DNA from 4 places in the Undibacterium sp. YM2 genome. Region 1 is predicted to be linked to each of the others. Evidence: predicted binding sites of a transcription regulator. Region 1 holds the regulator's gene; each other region holds the start of a gene.
What was found. Region 1 encodes sigma-54, which starts transcription at its own class of promoters, with help from an activator protein. Its sites were predicted from a motif close to TGGCANGNAANCTGCTTT; they were not measured.
Positions count from the first base shown of each region.

Region 2: UNDYM_RS00255 (TorF family putative porin) is a predicted target of sigma-54. The motif match lies at 2,614-2,631, and genes of this name have one in related genera.
Region 3: adh (aldehyde dehydrogenase) is a predicted target of sigma-54. The motif match lies at 2,214-2,231, and genes of this name have one in related genera.
Region 4: UNDYM_RS05660 (ANTAR domain-containing response regulator) is a predicted target of sigma-54. The motif match lies at 2,383-2,400, and genes of this name have one in related genera.

Region 1 covers NZ_AP018441.1:493,604-498,358, reverse strand. The annotation lists gene lptC (LPS export ABC transporter periplasmic protein LptC) at 1-589, shown strand, start outside; gene UNDYM_RS02395 (LptA/OstA family protein) at 604-1,173, shown strand; gene lptB (LPS export ABC transporter ATP-binding protein) at 1,175-1,930, shown strand; gene UNDYM_RS02385 (RNA polymerase factor sigma-54) at 1,942-3,432, shown strand; gene hpf (ribosome hibernation-promoting factor, HPF/YfiA family) at 3,540-3,887, shown strand; gene UNDYM_RS02375 (enoyl-CoA hydratase/isomerase family protein) at 4,586-4,755, shown strand, end outside.
Region 2 covers NZ_AP018441.1:51,679-56,433, reverse strand. The annotation lists gene UNDYM_RS00265 (ammonium transporter) at 1-1,330, opposite strand, end outside; gene UNDYM_RS00260 (P-II family nitrogen regulator) at 1,351-1,689, opposite strand; gene UNDYM_RS00255 (TorF family putative porin) at 1,704-2,462, opposite strand; gene UNDYM_RS00250 (accessory factor UbiK family protein) at 2,910-3,152, shown strand; gene UNDYM_RS00245 (YifB family Mg chelatase-like AAA ATPase) at 3,165-4,688, shown strand.
Region 3 covers NZ_AP018441.1:5,368,670-5,373,424, reverse strand. The annotation lists gene UNDYM_RS24570 (DUF779 domain-containing protein) at 1-292, opposite strand, end outside; gene adh (aldehyde dehydrogenase) at 636-2,156, opposite strand; gene UNDYM_RS24560 (Tex family protein) at 2,439-4,755, opposite strand, start outside.
Region 4 covers NZ_AP018441.1:1,239,990-1,244,744, reverse strand. The annotation lists gene ntrB (nitrate ABC transporter permease) at 1-85, opposite strand, end outside; gene UNDYM_RS05665 (CmpA/NrtA family ABC transporter substrate-binding protein) at 95-1,378, opposite strand; gene UNDYM_RS05660 (ANTAR domain-containing response regulator) at 1,668-2,345, opposite strand; gene tsaD (tRNA (adenosine(37)-N6)-threonylcarbamoyltransferase complex transferase subunit TsaD) at 2,490-3,518, shown strand; gene UNDYM_RS05650 (cache domain-containing protein) at 3,536-3,997, opposite strand; gene plsY (glycerol-3-phosphate 1-O-acyltransferase PlsY) at 4,094-4,755, opposite strand, start outside.

The DNA of each region.
Region 1 (4,755 bases):
GGGCGTGATCACCATGGGCACCATCTGGGTCATGGAAGTCATACGTCGCCATGCCGATGATGAGCAAAGCCGTACTTCTGCCAGGTCAGCACCGGATTACTATGTCGAGAAATTCAATTTCATCCGGCTGTCTAACAATGGCAAGGCCAATTACCATATCACCGGTGACAGCCTGGTGCATTTGCCGCGGACTGACAATATAGAAATCAAGCATCCGCAGATCAACAGCTTTGATCAGGGCAGGCCTCCCCTGCACCTGCGTGCTGAACTCGCCGTTGTATCGCAAAAATCTTCACTGACCACACCCAAGCGCGAGCATGATGAGGTTCACTTGCATGACAATGTCAGCATGGAGAGACCTGAGGGCCTGAGTTCACAATTTGTGCGTGTGGAGTCTGATTATCTTTTGCTCTTGCCGGACGAAGACATCGTTAAAACCGACAAACCGGTTTCAATTACGACTGGCAAACTGCATTCAACTGCAACTGGCATGATTGCCAATAATTCAACCCAAGGCCTGGAATTGCTGAGCAAGGTTTACATTCAACTCAAGAAACGTGAACCTGCTCCCAAAACCGGGACTAAATAAGCAAGAAAGCGAATATGCACATGATCAAAACATCATTTAGCGTCACACGCTTGATCAGCCTGGCCTGCCTGGGCCTGGCCTGTGTTTCTGCGAATGCAGAAAAAGCCGACAGTAATAAAGAGACCATCATCAAAGCCGGTTATGGCATCAGTGATGGCAAAGCCAGCGTCAGCAGATTATCCAAGGGTGTGTCCCTGGTGCGTGGCACCCTGACCGTCACTTCTGAGAGTGCTGTCGTGACCGAAGCCCCGAATGGTGATCAGTTTGTTGTTCTGACAGGTGGCGGTGGCCGCAAAGTCACCTTCCGCCAGAAACGCGATGGTGGCCCTGATCTGTGGGTAGATGGCGAAGCTGACCGTGCTGAATACAACCAGAGTACAGAAATCGTCAAATTCATTTCCAAGGCCAAGGTACGCTACCTCGAAGGCAAGCGCGTCACCCAGGAACAGGAAGGTGAATACCTGTCTTACGACAGCAAGAATGACGTATTTGTTGGCACGAATTCAACCAGTGGCCAGCATGTAGATGGCTCAGGCAATATCACCATCACCTTGCAACCAAAACCAGAAAAACAGGCTAAATAAGATGACAGCACAGTCAAGCAGCACCTTGCTTGTCAAGGGCTTGCAAAAGCGCTATGGCGCGCGCCAGGTGGTACGCGATGTTTCCCTGCTATTGAAAAGTGGCGAGGTGGTGGGTTTGCTGGGGCCGAATGGCGCAGGCAAGACCACCTCGTTTTACATGATCGTTGGCCTGGTACCTTCCGACGCTGGTGATATCACGATTGATGACGTGAATATCTCGCAACTGCCTATCCATGAGCGCGCCGTACTGGGCTTGTCTTACCTGCCACAGGAAGCTTCGGTATTTCGCAAGCTGACGGTGGAAGACAATATCCGTGCCGTACTCGAATTGCAAAAAGACAGTGAAGGCAAATATCTCGGTGCCAAAAAAATTGAGCAAAGGCTCAACGCTCTGCTGGCAGACTTGCAGATAGAAAAAATACGTGAAAGCCAGGCGCTGTCACTGTCAGGTGGTGAACGCCGCCGCGTCGAAATTGCCCGTGCACTGGCGACCAATCCTCGCTTTGTCTTGCTGGATGAGCCCTTTGCCGGTGTTGATCCTATCGCCGTCATTGAAATCCAGCGCATCGTGCGCTTCCTCAAGGAGCGCGGCATCGGTGTGCTGATCACCGACCATAATGTGCGCGAAACCCTGGGCATCTGCGATCACGCCTATATCATCAACCAGGGCGCGGTACTTGCCAGCGGCAAGCCTGACGACATCATACAAAATGAATCTGTACGTCGCGTTTATCTCGGAGAACACTTCCGGATGTGACGGGAATCATCATGAAACAAAGCCTGCAACTACGTACCTCACAACATCTGGCCTTAACGCCGCAATTGCAGCAATCGATACGATTATTGCAGTTATCCACTTTGGAATTGCATCAGGAGCTGGAGACGCTGCTGACCGATAATCCCATGCTGGAACGCGTCGATGATCCCCTCGATCACGCCGTACGCCTGCTGGCCGACGGTGCCATCAATACCAGCAGTACTTCTGCCGATGCCGGCATGGAAGCACCGGCAGCAAGAGAAGACAGTGACAAGTCAGCAGAACCGGCTGCCGCTGATGCAGAAACCGTCATCAGCAATGACAGCACCACCTCCAGCGAAGAAGACTGGGGCTTTGATGATGTGCAGCATGGCAGCAAGTCTGGCGATGATGAAGATGGCCGCCCCCAGCTCGGTGCAGCCCATATCACCCTGCGTGAACACTTGCTGGAACAGATGCGCCTGAACCTGCGCGAACCGCGTGACCGTGCCCTGGTCGAGCTGATGATCGATGCGCTCGACAATAACGGTTACCTGACCGAAACATTAGATGAAATACATGCCAGTTTGCCACTGGAACTGTGCGTAGAACCAGAAGAACTGGCGTTTGCGCTGAACATGCTGCAAAGCTTTGATCCCGCAGGTGTCGGTGCGCGCAGCCCGTCTGAATGCCTGGCCTTGCAAATCAGGCGTTTACCAAAAGTTGCTTTCGTCACACGCAGACTGGCATTGCAAATTGTTGAAACGCAACTGACTTTATTTGCACAAAGAGATTTCACCAAACTCAAGAAAATCTTCGACTGCGACGATGAAGATTTGCGCGATGCACAAACTGTCATTCGCCTGTGCAAACCACGCCCCGGCCTGGCCTTTGCTGCTGATGAATCTGACTATGTCGTACCTGATGTGATCGTCAGAAAATCCGGTAACGGCTGGCAAGTCATGCTGAATCAGGATGTCATGCCCAGGCTGCGGGTAAGCAGCATGTATGCCAACATCATGAAGCAAAACCGTGGCGAAGCTGGCATGGGCGCACAATTGCAGGAAGCACGCTGGCTGATCAAGAATATGCGGCAACGTTTTGAGACTATATTGCGCGTTGCACAAGCGATAGTCGAAAGGCAACGCAATTTTTTCACCCACGGTGCTGTTGCAATGCGCCCCCTTGTTTTGCGCGAAATTGCTGATACACTAGGATTACACGAGAGCACTATCTCACGTGTAACAACCCAAAAATACATGTTGACCCCACATGGCATGTTTGAGTTGAAGTACTTTTTCGGCAGCCATGTCGCGACGGAAACAGGGGGTGAAGCTTCTTCCACCGCGATACGTGCACTCATCAAGCAGTTGATAGGAGCAGAAGACCAGAAAAGCCCACTCTCTGATAGCAAAATTGCAGACATGCTGGGTGAACAGGGCATGGTAATTGCCCGACGGACAGTTGCCAAATACCGTGAAGCCCTCAAAATCCCCCCAGTGAGTTTGCGTAAATCTTTGTAAGCAGTCCTTGTAATCACGGTTTGAATTGCTATATATGATTTAGCTCAAGGCTAATAAATGCTGAGAGCGTATCGTAATAGCAAGCAACATCACTATAGGAGCACAGTATGAATCTCACCATCAGTGGACACCACGTCGAAGTAACTCCTGCAATTCGTGAATATGTACATACCAAACTAGAACGTATCAGGCGGCATTTCGACCAGGTCATTGATATCGCCGTCATCCTGACGGTGGACAAGCTCCGGGAAAAGGAAAAACGACACAAAGCTGACATTAATTTGCATATTAGCGGTAAAGATATCCACGTTGAAAGTCTGGCGCATGATCTGTATGCAGCCATTGATGCACTGGTAGATAAACTTGATCGTCAGGTCATCAAGCATAAAGATAAAATTCAAGACCATCAGCACGACGCCATCAAGCACATACCTGATCCGGCATCGGCTTCATAAGACCCCAGTCCTTACCCGAACAGGGTTGTGGACATCCAAAACAAGGACGCTAGAAGGCGTCCTTTTTGTTGGGTGCATGGTTTTTTGTAGGTCTAGTTTCTGACATTTAAAATAAATAATTTACTTTTATTGTCGTTTGTCACATACGCTGCTTAACAAGCTGCGAGTTAGTTGATTCACGGCATTTATATTAACGTCATTCCAGCGTGCTTTTAGCTGGAATCCAGCGACGTTCGTTATATGCCGAGGTGCTTATTGCAAGTGGCGCTTTGACTGAAGCGATTGCCCTCCGTGGATACAAGCCGGGTCCCGGCCCGGCAGCCGAAATACTTTCTTTGCGTCGCCAAAGTAAGTATTCAAAGAAAGGCGACCCAGGCGCAGCCGCCCCTTCGGGGTGCCCATTTGTGCAGTACAAAAAATGGGAAGATCCGAAACTCGCTTCGCTCAAACAGCGGCTCTTCTTTTTCCATTTTCTGTACTGCACAAATGGCGGCTACACATGGGAACTGCGGAAAGTCAAAAGCAACCCCAAAATTCAACGGCAACGGCAACGGCAACGGCAACGGCAACGGCAACGGCAACGGCAACGAGCATGATGCGTTTACTCTATTTCCTCATAAACATATACACCCCGTGACGCCCTCGTCTGACAAAGTTAAAATAGCAGCTTCATCCCCTACCCTGCATAGTCAACCACCATGAGCGAATTTGTACTTACCTCCGTCAAGAACAATATAGGCTATATCACCCTCGACAGACCCAAAGCGCTGAACTCGCTGTCACTCGATATGGTAAGAGCACTGACAGCGACCTTGCTGGCCTGGCATAATGATCAAAGCGTGCGGGCGGTGTTTATCCACAGCAGCAG
Region 2 (4,755 bases), 440 kb from region 1:
GCAAGGCACCCAGGATACCGCCCACACCATGCACACCAAAGACGTCGAGGGAATCATCTGCACCCAGCAAACGCTTGAGGCCATTGACACCCCACAGGCAAACGATACCTGCCAGCAGACCAATGATCAGGGCGCCCATAGGACCGACGAAGCCGCAAGCAGGGGTAATCGCAACCAGACCAGCTACCGCACCGGATGCACCACCCAGCATGGAAGGCTTGCCTTTGGACATCCACTCACCAAATACCCATGACACAGTTGCTGCAGCCGTTGCCAGCAAAGTATTGATGAAAGCCAGTGCTGCGACATCGCCTGCTTCCAGTGCGGAACCGGCATTGAAACCAAACCAGCCCACCCACAACAGCGACGCACCTATCATCGTCATTGTCAGGGAATGTGGAGCCATGGATTCTTTACCATAGCCTACACGTTTGCCTATCAGGTAAGCACCAACCAGACCGGCGACCGCGGCATTGATATGCACGACGGTACCACCAGCGAAGTCCAGCGCGGTTTTTTGTTGCAAGAAGCCGCCTTTGACCAATTCAGTTGCTGCAGTTGCAGCATCCTTGATCGCATCAGGACCAGTCCAGAACCAGACCATGTGAGCGATAGGCAGGTAGCTGAAAGTGAACCACAAGACCACGAACAGCAGTACAGCAGTGAATTTTGCACGCTCTGCAAAAGCACCAATGATCAGACCGCAAGTGATGGCTGCAAAGGTCGCCTGGAAGGCCACATAAGCAAACTCAGGAATCACTACGCCTTTGCTGAATGTCGCAGCCGTAGCAAATGTTGCCTTGGCCGGGTCCCAGATACCCTTCAGGAACAGGCGGTCAAACGAACCGATGAACCTGCCACCTTCAGTAAATGCCAGTGAATAACCATAGATACACCACAGAACAATAATCACGGCGAAGATCATGAAGACCTGCATCAGGATAGACAGCATGTTCTTGGAACGGACCAGGCCGCCGTAGAACAAAGCAAGGCCAGGGATGGTCATCAGGATGACCAGCAGGGTGGCAACCATCATCCAGGCAGTGTCGCCTTTATTTGGCGTTGGTGCCGGTGCGGCAGCAGCACTGGCTGCCGCAGGGTCAGCCGCCGCTGCCGGGGCAGAAGCAGGCGCCACCACAGCGGCAGAAGCCGGGGCCGGGGCCGGGGCCGCTGCAGGTGCAGAAGCGCTGGCCGACGCGGTAACCGAGGCAGCAGAAGCTGCCGCAGGTTCAGCTTTGGCCGAGGCATCCTGCGCTGAGGCGACAGAGGTGAAACCGACAGTGACCAGCAAAGCAGCCCCCGCCAGCATGTTCTTCAACAATTTTTTCATGTGAACTCCCTGGTTAGCTATCAGAGTGCGTCGTTACCGGTTTCACCGGTACGGATACGCACAACTTGTTGCAAGTCATAGACAAAAATCTTGCCGTCACCAATCTTGCCGGTACGGGCTGCGGTTTCTATTGCTTCGATGGCGCGATCGACAATGGCGTCATCCACGGCAGCTTCAATTTTTGTCTTGGGCAGGAAATCAACTACATACTCGGCACCACGGTACAACTCAGTGTGACCTTTCTGACGACCAAAGCCCTTCACCTCGGTCACGGTAATACCTTGTACGCCTATGGTGGATAAAGCCTCACGGACCTCATCCAGCTTAAAAGGCTTGATAATTGCGGTAATCAGTTTCATGCTCGCCTCGAATATTAGAATGTTTTAACTGCAGACAATACCAGTGTCGTTTTGCCTGTGAACTTGCCTGCTGGTGTGACATACAGTTTTTTCTCTGCATTCGTGCCCAGCGCTGCAATACCAAAGTTCACACCAAAAAACTCTTTATTCACACCAATTTTCCAATCGGAATAAGAATAGGCACCATTGTTCTTGATGGTCTGATGGCCAGCATGCAAGGCCAGCGTATAACCTTCAGGCAGCTCAATGTTTGCACCCAGGTCCAGGTAACCACTGTTCTTGCTGTCGATAAAACCGAACAAATTGGTAACGGAGTGTGAATACTTGATATAAGCAGGACCCATGCCCACCTGGCCGTAGATTTCTGTTGTGTTGGCATCAGCAAAACCGGCAACCTTGTTCAGGCCATTGGAGGGGTATACATAAGACAGGACACCAACGTCATAACTTACATCCTTGGTGATCTCGCCTTTTTTACCGGCATACAAATCCCATTCAAGATCGCCACCTCCACCTGCGTCCTTGGTCCATTTGATGGTGGACAACCATGTACCTGCATAAAAACCGCTAGGGTTGTGGACATAGTCAGCGCCACCCTGCAGCGCAGGGTCAAGACGTGATTGCGAAATTGCACGATAGCGGTATTCGCTGACCACACCAATATTAAAGCTGACTTCATTGTCTGGCTTGGCTTCTGGCTTGGCATCTTCTGCCTGGGCAAAACCACCAAAGAATGTTGTGGCTACAGCAGCGGCGATTACTAGTTTTTTCATTGCGCTTCCCCCTATTGATTAAGATTTGATTAGATTGAACCCTGGACAGAATCTGTGTTCAGCTCATAGCGACACGCATAGACACTTATGACCATTTGCGTACCCACTGCTTGCATCAGGCAAACTCTTAAATTCTTATTTCCCTTCTCTGTTAGCAGGAGTCGTGCCAACCAGGATCAGACCATCATTGAATTGGAGACAAGGCGGTGAACCCAGAGTGTATTAATATGCATACAGCCTGCTAAACCCTGAGCACAGCCTGATTTTTATATTGCGCTGCAATACCAGTAGCAGCTTGGGCAAGATGCGCTATCATTGCCACATAGGTAAATTTGCAAGCAAAAAAACAGCTTTACGCACCAATTGCGGGCAAGAACAAATTCGCACAAAAAAGTGGCAAAGCATGATTTGCACCAAAGATGTGCAATTACAAGATAGAGGATAAAAATGGACAAGCAAAATTTCTTTAATGACATGCAGGCCAAAATCAGCCAGGCAATCGAAAACTCGCCAGCCAAAGACATAGAAAAAAACGTCAAGGCCATGATGAGCCAGGGGTTTTCCAAGCTGGACCTGGTGACGCGGGAAGAATTTGATATCCAGGCACAAGTGCTGGCCAAAACCCGCGCCAAGCTCGAAGCCCTGGAAGCACGCGTGGCCGCACTCGAAGCACAACAAAAAGACGATTAAGCCGCAGACCGCATGTCCTTAGCCGTACTCAAAAGCCGCGCCCTGAATGGCATGGATGCGCCACAGGTGACTGTGGAAGTGCATCTGGCCAATGGCCTGCCCGCCTTCACTATCGTTGGCCTGCCCGAAACCGAAGTCAAGGAATCCAAGGACAGGGTCAGGGCCGCCCTGCAAAATGCCCGCTTTGAGTTCCCAAACAAGCGCATCACAGTGAATTTGGCACCTGCTGATTTGCCGAAGGAATCTGGCCGCTTTGATTTGCCTATCGCGCTGGGTATTCTGGCCGCATCCGGACAAATCCCCGGAGATGCGCTGGAACAATATGAATTTGCCGGTGAGCTATCCTTATCAGGCGAACTGCGGCCGATACGCGGCGCACTGGCAATGACGTTTGCGATATGCAAAAGCCAGCAACACTCGGCACAAGAACCCGCCTTCATATTGCCACGCACGAACGCCGATGAAGCGGCGCTGGTCAGCGATGCTGCGATTTATCCCGCTGATTCGCTGCTACAGGTATGCGCTCACTTCGCTGGCGTCGATGGTGAACAAAGACTGGCACGTCACCGCCCTGCCTCCAGACCCAGTCGCCCCAAATATGCTGACTTTGCGGAGGTCAAAGGCCAGTTACAGGCCAAACGGGCACTGGAAGTAGCAGCAGCAGGCTCACATTCGGTACTTCTGATGGGGCCGCCAGGCACGGGCAAATCGATGCTGGCAGCCCGCTTCCCCGGCATCTTGCCGACCATGACAGATCAGGAAGCCCTGGAATCAGCCGCAGTACAGTCCCTGACTTCCGGTTTTTCCATAGAGAAATGGAAGGCGAGACCATACAGGGCACCCCATCACACAGCATCTGCCGTAGCATTAGTTGGTGGCGGCGGAACACCAAGGCCAGGAGAGATTTCTCTGGCTCACAGGGGGGTGCTCTTCCTCGACGAACTTCCGGAATTCGATAGAAAAGTGCTGGAAGTTTTACGTGAACCTCTGGAATCTGGCCACATTACCATCTCACGCGCGGCGCGGCAGGCAGATTTCCCGGCACGCTTTCAATTAATAGCGGCCATGAACCCATGTCCGTGCGGCTACTTCGGGCACAGCAATGGCAAATGCCGTTGTACACCGGACATCATCGCCCGCTATCAGGACAGGATATCCGGCCCTTTGCTGGACCGCATAGACATGCAGATACAAGTCGGCGCACTGCCGCATGCGGACTTGCTCAAGCAGGCCGATGGCGAGGCCAGTGCCAGTATCAATGCGCGCGTAGAAACTGCTTTTGAGCGACAACAACAGCGCCAGGGCAAGGCGAATAATCTGTTATCGACCACAGAAATTGACCTGCATTGCCAACCGGATGCGCAAGCCGGGCAACTCTTGCGCAATGCCATGACCAAGCTCAACTGGTCAGCCCGTGCCTATCACCGCGTCTTGAAAGTCGCCCGCACCATAGCTGACCTGGCCGGTTCAGCCCATATCGCCACGCCACATGTAGCTGAGGCGATACAGTACCGGCGTGCACTTCGGGATCAGTAAAGCTGGCCACGGCATTGAAATTCTCATTGCCATGACCAGATAGGGGACAGCATTAATGCATCTCTCA
Region 3 (4,755 bases), 1.6 Mb from region 1:
TGTCAAGTGAAAACATGCCACCCATACCATTGACGACATCAATGATCAGTTGCGTGTGCCGCCAGTACTCAAACTGATCGCTACCCATATAAAACGGTGTGCCATCCAGATCGCCCAGATACACATCGGCATTACCGATGCCGTATTCATTCCTGGCGTAACACAAGGGTGAACTGCCGTCGCAGCAACCGCCAGACTGGAAAAATAATAGCGGGCCGTATTTTGTTTGTAGCGCGCTGATAAATTCCAGCGCAGCGGGAGTAGCGGTGACGCGAGCGGGGATAGTGGTCATTTTTTCCTGTACTCCGATAAATTATGTATAAATTCCCTCCCCTTCAAGGGGAAGGCTAGGGTGGGGATGGGTTTCGGTTGATCGACTATGTATTCCGCTGGCGGAAGAACCCCATCCCCATCCCGCCCATTCCACTGCGCCGCTTGCATGCGGCTTAGATATTTGTGGCGCAAAGCAATGCTTTGCGAATTCCCACAAATATCCCCTTGAAGGGGAAGAGGCTATACACCGGATTTTAGAAAGTCTCAGAAAATGCAGGTTCACGTTGACCTAGTTTCATGAAATGCAGGCCACATTCCCCTCTCTGCATCTCTGTATTGAGAGGTCTTGAACTTAATGACTACTAAAAGAACCCCATCGCATTAGGGTTATAGCTCACCAGCAGGTTTTTAGTCTGTTGATAATGATCCAGCATCATCTTGTGATTCTCGCGTCCTATGCCGGATTGTTTATAGCCGCCAAATGCTGCATGCGCTGGATACAGGTGGTAGCAATTGGTCCACACGCGGCCAGCTTCGATGGCGCGGCCCACGCGGAAGGCGCGGGAGCCGTCGCGTGTCCACAGGCCAGAACCCAGACCGTACAAGGTGTCGTTGGCAATTGATATCGCCTCTTCTTCATCCTTGAAGGTAGTGACCGATACGACAGGGCCAAAGATTTCTTCCTGGAAGATGCGCATCTTGTTGTGACCCTGGAAGATAGTCGGCTTCACGTAATAACCCTTGGCCAGGTCACCATCCAGCATATTCCTTTCGCCACCCAGCAAGAGTTGTGCGCCTTCCTGTTTGCCTATGTCCAGATAGGACAAAATCTTTTCCAGTTGTTCCTGTGAAGCCTGCGCACCTATCATGGTGGTGCTGTCGAGAGGATTACCCTGCTTGATGGCCGCCACGCGCTTGATGGCCCTGGCCATGAACTGGTCATAGATAGATTCCTGTATCAGCACGCGTGATGGACAGGTGCAAACTTCGCCCTGGTTCAGCGCGAACATGGCAAAACCTTCCAGGCATTTGTCGAAAAAGGCATCGTCCTGATCCAGGACGTCGGCGAAGAAAATATTCGGTGATTTTCCACCAAGTTCCAGCGTGACAGGGATGATGTTTTGCGATGCATACTGCATGATCAGGCGACCAGTGCCGGTTTCACCAGTGAAGGCAATCTTGGCAATGCGCTTGCTGGTAGCCAGTGGCTTGCCAGCTTCCAGGCCAAAGCCATTCACGATATTCAAGACGCCAGGCGGCAATAAATCCTTGATCAAATCAATCAACACCATGATGGATGCTGGTGTTTGCTCTGCCGGTTTGAGGACGATGCAATTGCCTGCGGCCAGTGCCGGTGCCATCTTCCACACCGCCATCAGGATAGGGAAATTCCATGGAATGATCTGGCCGACGACACCCAGCGGTTCATGGAAGTGATAGGCATAAGTTTGGTCATCGATTTGCGCGACAGTACCTTCCTGCGCCCGTATGCAGCCAGCGAAATAGCGGAAGTGATCAATCGCCAGAGGAATATCCGCCGCCATGGTTTCGCGTATGGGTTTGCCATTGTCTATGGTCTCTGCCGTTGCCAGCAGGCTGAGGTTGGCTTCCATGCGGTCTGCAATTCTATTCAGGATGTTCGAGCGCTCAGCAAGCGAGGTCTTGCCCCAGGCTTTCTTGGCGGCATGGGCAGCATCGAGTGCCAGCTCCACGTCTTCTGCGGTTGAACGCGCGACTTCGCAAAAAGCCTGGCCGATGACGGGGCTGATATTCTCGAAATATTCACCCTTGACCGGGCCCACAAATTTGCCGCCTATGAAATTATCGTAGCGTTTGGCGAAAGGATTGCTGATACCGAGTTTGCTGATGTCTGCCATGTTCATGATGGTGGTCTCCGTTGTTTATTAGATGGTGTGCATAAGCTGCGACACGGGGATAACAACGCAAACGGCATGCCATGGCTAAAATATTTTCCTTGCGGAAAAATACAGCAGGTACAGATTAGCGAGGGAGAAGGTGCAGAGGGAGAATGACTGCCGATGCTAATGACGGATTTGCGGAGGAGAGAGGAATGACAAATCAAGGTGTCACATTATTTCGCAACACAGATCAGACTGTCACAATTTGGGACAGTCTGATCAACTAGTTTAGTGCTTGCTTATTACTTACCCACGCAATTTCGCAAACGCCGCTGCCATCGCGTTGCCAGCAGGTGCTGGTGCCTGGGCTTGTGAACGGTGTTGATTGAGACGCTTGGCATCATTGCGGTCACCACGCTGTTCAGGCTTGCTGCCAGCGACAGGCGCTGCATCGCTCAGGCGCATGGTCAGGGCGATACGCTGGCGTTTGACATCGACTTCTAGCACTTTCACCTTGACGACCTGGCCAGCCTTGACGACTGTATGCGGGTCCTTGACGAAGGTGTTGGACAAGGCAGAGATATGTACCAGACCATCCTGATGCACACCAATATCAACGAAAGCGCCAAAGGCGGCAACGTTGGTGACCACGCCTTCCAAAATCATATCAGGGCGCAAATCCTTGATTTCTTCTACGCCGTCCTTGAAGGTGGCGGTAGTGAATTCTGGACGCGGGTCACGGCCTGGTTTTTCCAGCTCGCGGATGATGTCAGTAATCGTAGGTACACCAAATTTTTCATCGGCGTATTTGGCTGGATTCAAAGACTTCAGCAAGCCAGCATCACCGATGACACCCTTCACATCCTTCTTGATATCAGCCAGGATTTTTTCTACCAGCGGATAAGATTCAGGGTGGACTGCAGAAGCATCCAGCGGGTTGCTGCCATTCATGATGCGCAAGAAACCGGCAGCCTGCTCAAAAGTCTTGTCGCCCAGGCGCGGTACTGCACGCAGGTCAGAACGCGAGTTGAACATGCCCTTGGCATCGCGGAAATTGACGATGCTTTGCGCCACGCTGGATGACAGCCCAGACACGCGGGCCAGCAAAGGGGCAGAAGCCGTATTCACATCGACACCAACCGCATTCACGCAATCTTCAACGACGGCATCAAGCGAGCGCGCCAGTTGTGATTGACTGACATCATGCTGGTACTGGCCTACGCCGATGGATTTAGGATCAATCTTCACCAGCTCAGCCAGCGGGTCTTGCAGGCGACGTGCAATTGATACCGCACCACGGATGGAGACGTCCAGGTCAGGCAATTCTTTGGATGCAAATTCAGAGGCAGAATACACAGATGCGCCAGCTTCAGAGACCACGATCTTGGTTAGCTTGAGTTCAGGCTTTAGCTTGATCAAATCGCCGGCCAGCTTGTCGGTTTCACGCGAAGCCGTGCCATTGCCGATGGAGATCAGCGATACATTATGCTTGGCCGCCAGTTGCGACAATACCTGCAGCGAACCATCCCAGTCATTGCGCGGCTGATGCGGGTAAATGGTCGCATGCTCAACGACCTTGCCAGTGGCATCCACGATCGCCACCTTAACGCCGGTACGCAGACCAGGATCAAGACCCATGGTGGCGCGTGGGCCAGCAGGTGCTGCCAGCAGCAGGGCTTTGAGGTTGCGTGCAAATACATTGATGGCTTCAATTTCTGCGGTTTCGCGCAGCTTGCCCATCAGCTCAGTATCGAGATGCATGAAGACCTTGACGCGCCAGGCCCAGCGTACAGTATCGACCAGCCATTTGTCGGCAGGGCGGTCTTTCTGGCTGACGCCAAAGCGGGCAGCGATGCGGCTTTCGCAAGGGTTCAGCGGCGCATCCCATTTTGGTTTTTCTTCTTCGCTGTCGAGACGCAGAGTCACAGTCAGCATTTCTTCGCGGCGGCCACGGAACAGGGCCAGGGCGCGGTGAGAAGGGATAGTGCCCAGGGTTTCTGAATAATCGAAGTAATCGGCGAATTTTTCACCGGCTTCTTCTTTGCCAGCAACGACCTTGGATTCCACAATGCCGTGGTCATTCAGGTATTCACGCAGGGCTTGCAACAGGGTCGCATCTTCGGCAAAGCGTTCCATCAGGATCTGGCGTGCACCATCGAGGGCAGCCTTGGCATCTGGCACGCCGGGGTTGTCGCCATTGTCGGTAGTGAAGGCGGGCTTCAGATAGTTGGCCGCTTCGGTATCCGGGTTCAGCATCGGGTCGGCCAGCAAGGCATCGGCCAGTGGCAGCAAGCCAGCTTCAACAGCGATTTGCGCCTTGGTGCGGCGCTTGGGTTTATAGGGCAGGTACAAATCTTCGAGACGGGTCTTGTCTTCGGCGTGGGTGATGGCGTCCAGCAGTACTGGGGTCATCTTGCCCTGCTCTTCTATCGAAGCGATGATGGCGGTACGGCGGTCTTCCAGCTCGCGCAGGTAGCGCAGGCGCTCTTCCAGCAGGCGCAGCTGTATATCATCCAGGCCACCAGTCACTTCTTTACGGTAACGGGCGATAAACGGGACGGTTGCACCTTCGTCCAGCAAGGCAACAGCAGCGGCAACCTGAACCGGCTTGGCAGCCAGCTCT
Region 4 (4,755 bases), 750 kb from region 1:
TGACCACGTTTACTTCCTTCGTTGTCGTTGCAGCGCTGGCGGCATCGTCTGTTGCGGGCATTACACCATGTACCAGGGTATTCATGGCAACTCCTTAAGCCTTGATTTTGAAAGAAGCTGCGTAGGCAGCCGGGTTCTTGCCATCCCAGACCGTACCGTCCAACAACTTGCTGCTGCGCATAGGGTCTTTTGGTACGGATACCTTGGCCATGGTCGCGGCGTCCTTGTAGATGTCGATGCGGTTAACCGCTTTTGCCACCGCCAGGTAATCGGGATCCGCCTTCAATAAACCCCAGCGCTTGTGCTGGGTCAGGAACCACATGCCATCAGACAGGTAAGGGAAATTCACTGCACCGTCATTAAAAAATTTCATGTAGTTAGGGTCGTCCCAAGTCTTGCCCAAGCCATTTTGATAGCGTCCCAGAATGCGCTGATTGATGACATCGACCGAGGTGTTTACATAGGATTTGTCGGCAATGGTTTCTGCCATCTTGGTCTTGTTGGACAAGGACGCGTCTATCCAGCGGCTGGCATCGAGAATAGCGGCGACAACTGCCCGCGCCGTGTTTGGATATTTCTGTACGAATTCAGAAGTGGTACCCAAAACTTTTTCTGGATGATCTTTCCAGATGTCCTGTGTCGTTGTGGCCGTAATGCCTATGCCGTCGGCAATTGCCCTGTGATTCCAGGGCTCACCTACGCAATAACCATCCATATTACCGACCCGCATATTTGCCACCATTTGCGGTGGTGGCACGGTTATCACCTTGGCATCTTTCATGGGGTTGATACCATGTGCTGCCAGCCAGTAATACAACCACATCGCATGGGTGCCGGTAGGGAAAGTCTGGGCGAAAGTATATTCGCGCTTGTCGCTTTGCATGAGCTTGGCCAGACCCGCGCCATCTACAGCGCCTTTCTCTGCCAGCTTCTTCGACAAGGTAATGGCCTGGCCGTTATTGTTCAGCGTCATCAGCACGGCCATGTCTTTTTTATTCCCGCCTACCCCAAGCTGTACGCCATAAATCAAACCATATAAAACATGGGCAGCATCGAGTTCGCCATTGACGAGTTTGTCACGCACGCTGGCCCAGGAAGATTCTTTGCTCGGGATAATCTTGATACCGTACTTTTTATCAAAACCCAGCACCGATGCCATCACCACCGAAGCGCAATCCGTCAGAGGAATGAAGCCTATGTGCACTTCTTCTTTTTCTGGCTTGTCTGATCCCGCAGCCCATACCCCACCAGTACTCAAGCCCATGATGCCTGCCCCGCTTGCCAGTGCAGCAGTTTGCAAGAAACTGCGACGTTTAAAATTAGGTTCATTTTCTACCTGCGTCTTGATGAGATGATTAGAAGTTTCCTGATTCGACATGTCTGCACTCCAGCTAAATTGATTTCTATAATGAAAAAAGGTGTCGTTCCACCACGGATAAACCGTATGGAAAGACACCTTTGTCTTGTGAGGTGGCCGCCGTTAGTCAGACTCACATTTTTTCTTAAGCACCAGCTTTGGCACTTTCTTTAGCTACAGCAATTGCCGTGCCAGCTCAAATTAAAAGACTCTTATCCTCAGGCCAGCGTGGTGACATAAAAATCCCTGAAAAACACCAACTGACGCGCACTTAAATGACGCAATGCACCATTTCCATGCGCAAAGCAGATCAGCCACCGAGCAAATCCGCCACATCCAGCATGCGCTGCGCCAGATCGACCAGCTTCAGGTTCTTTTCCATGGCTTGCTTGCGCATTTTTTGATAGGCCTCGTTTTCTGAAAGATGATGGCGCTCCATCAGCAAACCCTTGGCACGTTCTATGGTTTTGCGCTCCTGCAGCTTGGCCTTGGTATCGGATAATTCGCTACGCAGCTTTTGATCTGCATTGAAGCGCGCCATGGCAACATCCAGCACAGGCTTGATGCGCTCAGAATGCAAACCGGCAACTACATAGGCCGAGACGCCAGCTTCCATGGCTGCAGCCATGTTCGACTGGTTGCCATCTTCAGTGAACAAGACGATGGGGCGAGGCGCATCGCGGGTCAGCATGACCATGTGTTCCAGCACATCACGCGAATCAGACTCGGCATCAATAATGATCATGTCTGGCTGCAACTGGGCGATGCGCTCGCTCATATAGATGTCGCCAGGAATAACCGCGATGATGTTATAACCCGCTTGCAGCAAGCCTATGCGCAAGGCGCGGGAGCGGGCCAATTGTGCCTGGGCGTGTTCCTGCAACTCGTCTTCGCGCTGGATGACCGTGTTCACCACCACAATCCGCAGACTGGTTGATGCTGGTGTTGCCGGTGTTGTCGCTTCGTCAGTATTTGCTTTGCCGCGCATTGATGGCCCATGCCAGATATAATTACGTTTACCAGCAATAGCAAGAATCACACCAATCCCTGCGCTGGAATACAAGCGGACAATCACTTGCATTCTTGCCATGCCTATGTCATTCGCTTGCTTTTCCCTTACTTAGAAACAGATATGATAGTTCTCGGCGTTGAATCCTCCTGTGACGAAACCGGCCTGGCCCTGTATGACACAGAGCGCGGCCTGCTTGCGCATGCCCTGCATTCGCAAATCGCCATGCACCAGGAATATGGTGGTGTCGTGCCTGAACTGGCGTCACGCGACCATATACGCCGCGCCCTGCCCCTGCTGACTGAAGTGCTGACTAAGTCTGGCACAGACAAACAGGCCATCGATGCGATTGCCTATACCCAGGGGCCTGGCCTGGCCGGGGCCCTGCTGGTTGGTGCCGCGGTTGCCTGCGGCCTCGGTATGGCACTCGATAAGCCCGTGCTCGGTGTCCATCACCTGGAAGGCCATTTGCTGTCCCCCTTGCTCGCCAGCCAGCCACCGGAGTTCCCCTTTATCGCCCTGCTGGTCTCTGGCGGGCATACCCAGTTGATGCGGGTGGATGGCGTTGGTCGTTACCAGTTACTGGGCGAAACCCTGGACGATGCTGCAGGTGAAGCTTTTGACAAGTCAGCCAAATTGCTGGGCCTGTCTTACCCCGGTGGACCGGCTATCTCGCGCTTGGCAGAATTTGGCGACCCTGCAGCTTACCAGTTCCCACGTCCCATGCTGCACTCCAAGGACCTGAACTTCAGCTTTTCTGGTTTGAAAACAGCGGTGCTGACAGTCGTCAAAAACCATCCATCAAATATCTGTGAGCAGGACAAGGCAAATATTGCGCGTGGTTTTGTCGATGCCATCGTCGCAGTGCTGACCGCCAAATGCGTCACCGCGATGAAAGAAAGTGGCCTGAAGCGTCTGGTGATCGCTGGTGGTGTTGGGGCCAACCAGCAGTTGCGCGCGTCCCTGAATGCGGCAGCAGCGAAGAAGCGCTTCCAGGTGTATTACCCTGAGCTGGAATTCTGTACCGACAATGGTGCAATGATCGCCTTTGCAGGTGCCATGCGCCTGAAAAACAATCCCGGCCTGGCGACCAAAGATTACGGATTTAATGTGAAGCCGCGCTGGCCTTTACAGGAATTGATCGCCGCCTGATTTTATCCACGGCAGCACTATTTATAGATGCCGCAGCCAACGATCACATTCTCGAATTTCTCTACATACATGGACTTGGGTTCGATCTGCTTGGTCGTGGGGTTGACGAATTTATAATCCTGCCAGGCTTTGCCCTTGGCTTTGACCAGTTCTATACGCTCGCGTATAAAAAATTTGCCATCGACATCGGTGAGGTCAAACATCTCCTTGCCTACCATCTTGGGATTCAGGTGGGCGAGATTTTTGCCATTCATGTCATACACAACGACATATAAGTCACGGTCCTGATACTGACCATCGCGCTTGTTGATCTCGGCTACAGTCGCCTCGACACCATGCTTTTTCATCGCATCGATGGCTTTTTGCACCATGGCCTTGGCCTCATTGGCACTGCCATGCTCTGCCGCCTGGGCCGGAAAACTCATCAAGCCCAGAGTGAACAAGCCTGCCATCCAAAGTTTCACAAATCGCGTCAGCATAAGCAAACCCCTCATTTATGAATAAAAAAGCATGGAGCTTTTTAAGCATAAGTGAGGGGTAGCGAATAATCTAGATTTATTTGCAATATTTAAGACTTATTTTTTCTTGTCCTGCGTTTTATCTTCTTTCTTGCCGTCTTTCTTGTCATCTTTCACTGCCGTCTTCTTGCTACCCAAACGGCTTTCCTTGCCTGCGATCAGGTTCGCGATATTCTGGCTATGGCGATACACCAGCAGCCCGCTCATCACGGCAATGGCCGCCATTTTGATGTCAGGCCCAAACAAGAGACCATAATAAAAAGGCGCAAATATCGCCGCGACCAGGGCTGCGAGTGAAGAGTAACGGAAAGCAAACGCCACCATCAGCCAGCTCACCAGTGTCGCCACACCCAGCCAGATATCAATGCCGATCAAGATACCGGCTGCCGTCGCTACGCCCTTGCCGCCAACGAACTTGAAAAACACTGGCCACAAATGACCGATGAATACTGCCAGGGCAACGATGGCAACACCGGCGTCACCCAAATCAAACTGATCCTGGTAGCGGATTGCCAGCCATACCGCCAACCAGCCCTTGAAGGCATCGCCCAACAGGGTCAGTATCGCTGCCGCCTTGTTCCCGCTACGCAGTACATTAGTCGCGCCCGGGTTTTTTGAGCCATAAGTGCGCGGATCAGCCAGGCCAAACAGCTTGCTGACCACCACTGCAAACGACAGTGAACCGATCAGGTAAGCGGCAACTGCCGCCAGAATTGTAT